2 regions of the Paraburkholderia dioscoreae genome follow, and region 2 is predicted to be linked to the other one. Evidence: riboswitches for the same ligand, from Rfam matches in the RefSeq annotation. Region 2 holds a riboswitch; the other holds the start of a gene.
The links. Region 2 has a riboswitch for glycine ahead of gcvT (glycine cleavage system aminomethyltransferase GcvT). Riboswitches for the same ligand answer to the same signal wherever they lie in the genome.
Positions count from the first base shown of each region.

Region 1: it holds a riboswitch for glycine, as region 2 does, so the genes downstream of both, PDMSB3_RS28365 (D-amino acid dehydrogenase) here and gcvT (glycine cleavage system aminomethyltransferase GcvT) in region 2, are expected to answer to the same signal.

Region 1 is NZ_LR699554.1:1,817,144-1,819,338, forward strand. It holds gene PDMSB3_RS28355 (MFS transporter) at 1-321, shown strand, start outside; gene PDMSB3_RS28360 (LysE family translocator) at 336-968, opposite strand; glycine riboswitch at 1,178-1,271, shown strand; gene PDMSB3_RS28365 (D-amino acid dehydrogenase) at 1,455-2,195, shown strand, end outside.
Region 2 is NZ_LR699553.1:4,353,898-4,356,092, reverse strand. It holds gene gcvT (glycine cleavage system aminomethyltransferase GcvT) at 90-1,208, opposite strand; glycine riboswitch at 1,292-1,455, opposite strand; glycine riboswitch at 1,498-1,582, opposite strand; gene PDMSB3_RS19770 (hypothetical protein) at 1,733-2,083, opposite strand.

The sequences.
Region 1 (2,195 bases), on a different replicon from region 2:
AGCGGCCTGCAACTGGTGGTGCTGCGCTTTCTGATGGGGCTCGCGCTGGCCGGCCTGTTGCCGTGCATTACGAGCGTGATCCGCCATAACGTGCCCGACCGTTCCGCCGGCTATATCCTCGGCTACGCGACTTCGGCGAATTACGCGGGACAGGTCACAGGGCCGCTCGCGGGCGGCTTTGTCGGGGCGCACTTCGGCATGCAGTCGGTGTTTCTCATCACCAGCGCGTTGATGCTATGCGGGGCGCTGTTCAACGGCTGGGTGTTCAGAGGTTCGGGTTCCGGTTCGGGCTCGGGCTCCGCTTCGGCGCGCGGCGGATAACGCGCCGCAAAAAATCAGCGGCGCGAATCGAGCGCAATGCGCACCGCGAGTCCGGCAAGCACGGTGCCCATCAACCAGCGCTGCACCAGCAGCCACACCGGGCGCCCGGCGAGAAACACGGCAATCGAGCCCGCCATGCTCGCGATCAACGCATTGACGGTCACGCTGATAACGATCTGCACGCAGCCCAGCGCGATCGATTGCGAAAGCACGCTGCCGTGTCCCGGCGAAATGAACTGCGGCAACAGCGACAGGTACATCACCGCGATCTTCGGGTTCGCGAGATTGGTGACGAGCCCCATCATGAAGAGCTTGCGGCGGCTGTCGTGCGGCAGGTCGCGCACCTGGAACGGCGAGCGGCCACCCGGCTTGACCGCTTGCCATGCCAGATACAGCAGATAGAGCGCGCCGCAGAAACGCAATGCGTCGTACGCGTACGGCACAGTCAACAGCAGCGCGGTAATGCCGAATGCGGCGCAGAACATGTAGAACACGTAGCCGAGCGCGACGCCGCCAAGCGAAACGAGACCCGCGCGGCGCCCCTGGCAGAGCGATCGCGAGATCAGATAGATCATGTTCGGCCCGGGCGTGAGCACCATGCCGAGCGAGACCAGACCGAAGGCGAGCAACGTTGTGAGGGCGGGCACGGCATTCTCCTTTGCGAATGAAAGTCGGATAGTGCCGCCAAATATAGCCGATGCGGGCGCTTTCAGCCCCACAGCCGGCTTGAAAGATTCGCATCGGAGTAGAAACCGCATTCATCTTCAGACGTGCCGTTTCAGACCGCTACTCGCACGGTGCATTGCAGGAAACACTTGCGGCGAATTATTTTGACCGGTATTGTCGAGCCGTTCTGCAATGCAGCGCGGGAGAGATCGTCAGATGTTCGTGACGACGCCGACGGAGCAACCGCCCCGGAAACTCTCAGGCAAAAGGACCGCGCAGCAGGAACATCTGGAGAGCGGCGCATCGGCATAGCCTGTGCGCCCACCGAAGGGGATTCCCCGCACACGGCTCGCATCGGGCCGGCCGCTGCGGAGAAGAAACTCTCAGGTACATGGACAGATGGGGCATCAGCGCCGGTTTCGACACGAAATCGACACCGGTGATGCTCAACTACTCTGGACCATGTCATGTCACGAATCGCCATTATCGGCGCCGGCATTACCGGCGTCACGACCGCTCACGCCCTCGCCCAGCGCGGCCACCACGTTACTGTCTTCGAGCGCCATCGCTATGCGGCAATGGAGACCTCGTTCGCCAACGGCGGCCAGTTGTCCGCCAGCAATGCCGAAGTCTGGAACAGCGCCGCCACCGTCATGAAAGGACTGCGCTGGATGCTCACGCGCGACGCCCCGCTGCTGCTCAATCCCGCGCCCACCTGGCACAAATACTCGTGGATGGGCGAATTTCTGCGGCAGATTCCGCACTACCGGGCGAACACGGTCGAAACCGTGCGGCTCGCGATTGCCGCGCGCGAGCATCTGTTTTCGATTGCCGAGACCGAGGGCATCGACTTCGATCTGGAGCGGCGCGGCATTCTGCACATCTACAAGACCCGCAAGGAATTCGACGCTGCGAGCAAGGTGAACGAACTGTTGCGCGAAGGCGGACTCGACCGCAACCCGGTCACGGCGGGCGAGTTGCATGGCATCGAACCCACGCTGCATGGCGATTTCTACGGCGGATTTTTCACGCCGTCCGATTCGACCGGCGATATTCACAAGTTCACGCGCGGTCTCGCTCAGGCGTGCGTGCGGCACGGCGTCGAGTTTCACTACGACGCGGAGATCACGTCGATCGAGCAGCCTGGCGAGGGCCGCTTTTCGCTGGCGGTCAATCTCGAAGGCGAATCGCAGCGGTTTGCGTTCGAG
Region 2 (2,195 bases):
GCTTCGCGCCAGGTCCCCCCGAGGGGGAACAAGAAAACTTGGGGCGGCCCGGCGTTTTCTTGTGAAGGTTTGCGCACGCGCCGGTCTGCTTAAACCGCGAGCACTTTGCCGTTGCGCACGAACGGCAGTTTTACCACGCTTGCGGGAACGTTTTTGTCACGAATCTGAACGTGAACGGTGTCGCCCGGCTGCACGCCTTTCGGCACGCGCGCAAAGGCGATCGATTCCTGCATGGTCGGGGAAAAAGTGCCGCTGGTGATTTCGCCTTCGCCCTGCGGCGTGACGACTTTCTGATGAGCACGCAGCACGCCTGCTGCCTTGCCGTTGTCCTTCAGCAGGATCAGGCCGACGAACGCGGCCTGCGAACCGTCCGCTTCCAGCTTGCTCTTGCCCACGAAGTCGCGCGGCGAGGTGAGGTCGACCGTCCAGGCGAGGCCGGCGTCGAGCGGCGAGACATTGTCGTCCATGTCCTGGCCGTACAGGTTCATGCCGGCTTCGAGGCGCAGCGTGTCGCGCGCACCGAGGCCGGCCGGGCGCACACCTTGCGCGCGTAGCGCGTTCCACAGTGCTTCGACGCGATTCGCCGGCACGATGATTTCGAAGCCGTCTTCGCCGGTGTAGCCCGTGCGCGCGACCGTCAATTCGCCGAACGGCGTGTCTGCGATACGGGCGGCGTTGAAGGGCTTCAACGCCTCGGTGGCGGCGCGCGTAGCCGGCACGGTTTGCCAGACTTTTTCGCGAGCGTTCGGGCCTTGCACGGCGACGATCGCGTAGTCGCGGCGCGGCGTGATGGTCAGGCCGAAGCCGCCTTCGGCGTTGAGCCGGCCGAACCAGGCGATGTCCTTGTCGGCGGTGCCGGCGTTGACGACCACGCGGAAGTGATCTTCGCCGAAGTAATAGACGATCAGGTCGTCGATCACGCCGCCGTTCGGGTTCAGCAGGCAGGAGTACAGCGCGCGGCCGGGCGTTTGCAGCTTGGCGACGTTATTGGCCAGCGCATATTCGAAGAAGGCGCGCACGCGCTCGCCGGTGAAATCGACGACGCACATGTGCGAGACGTCGAACATGCCGGCGTCGGTGCGCACGGCGCGGTGTTCGTCGATCTGCGAGCCGTAGTTGACGGGCATGTCCCAGCCACCGAAATCGACCATGCGGGCATTGAGCGCGCGATGGGTGGCGTTGAGCGGGGTGTGTTTGAGTTCGGTCATGGGGCCTCGGGCATCTCGCGAAACAAAAAAGGCCATGCGGCGCTACGCCTCGCGGCCTGACGGCTGCGAGCGATGCGTTGTTGCATGGCCCCTCTGTCCTCGATACCTGAGAGATTGCGTTGCCGTGCGAACGTGAATCCGCCACGGTGAAACGCGCGCCCCTTCGGTGGGCAGCCTGCCAAATCTGCTCGCACGCATACGAAACGCGCGATGCAGACGGCTACTGCCGCTCTCCAGAGTGCGAAAAACCGGTGCCTTGATGCTGCCTCAACACGGGTTTTCCGACGCGGTCGGTCCTTTTGCCTGAGAGTTTGCGGGTGTGCCCCTTCGGCGGCGCGGCCTGCGGTTTTCTGCGGCCAGCACGCTCTCCCGACGCGTGCGGCGAATGTACGCGAGGGCCGGGGGCTTGTCAAATAAAGGCCCGCGAGTGGCATGGCACCTGACGCGGCGCTTTGGCGTTCGTCAAAAAAGCGCGCATTGTGATGCCAGCTCTCTTGGTGCTCCGTAGCCCGAACGCGCGGCGATTATTCGCCGATGGCGTGTGCCGCGTTGTCCAGTTCCTGATTCAGCACGCGCTGTTCGTCGCTGGACAGGCCGCCGCCATGTTGCGCGGCCATGTCGTGCGCTTCCTGACGGATCACGTCGAGGCGATGATGCAGCGCGCCGCCTTGGGGCGGCGGGTAATAGCCCTGATTCACGCGGTTATCGATACGGCGGCCGAGATTCTCGATGCGGCCGTCGACCTGGCGCAGGCGCTGATCCGCGATCTGTTGCGGGCTGGGACGAGGGGCGGGCGCGGGTTGAGGCGTCACCACACAGGCGGCGAGGGAACTGAGCAGGGCGCACGCGGCAAGCGCGCGGATGGAACGGGGCATGAACTCTCCGGAAGTCATTGTGGTTTTGTGTTGTTACTCGGAAAGCAACGGCTGACTGCCGGAGCACGCTGACCGGGAACACGGCCTTATTTGTAACGTTATGTTCCTTTCG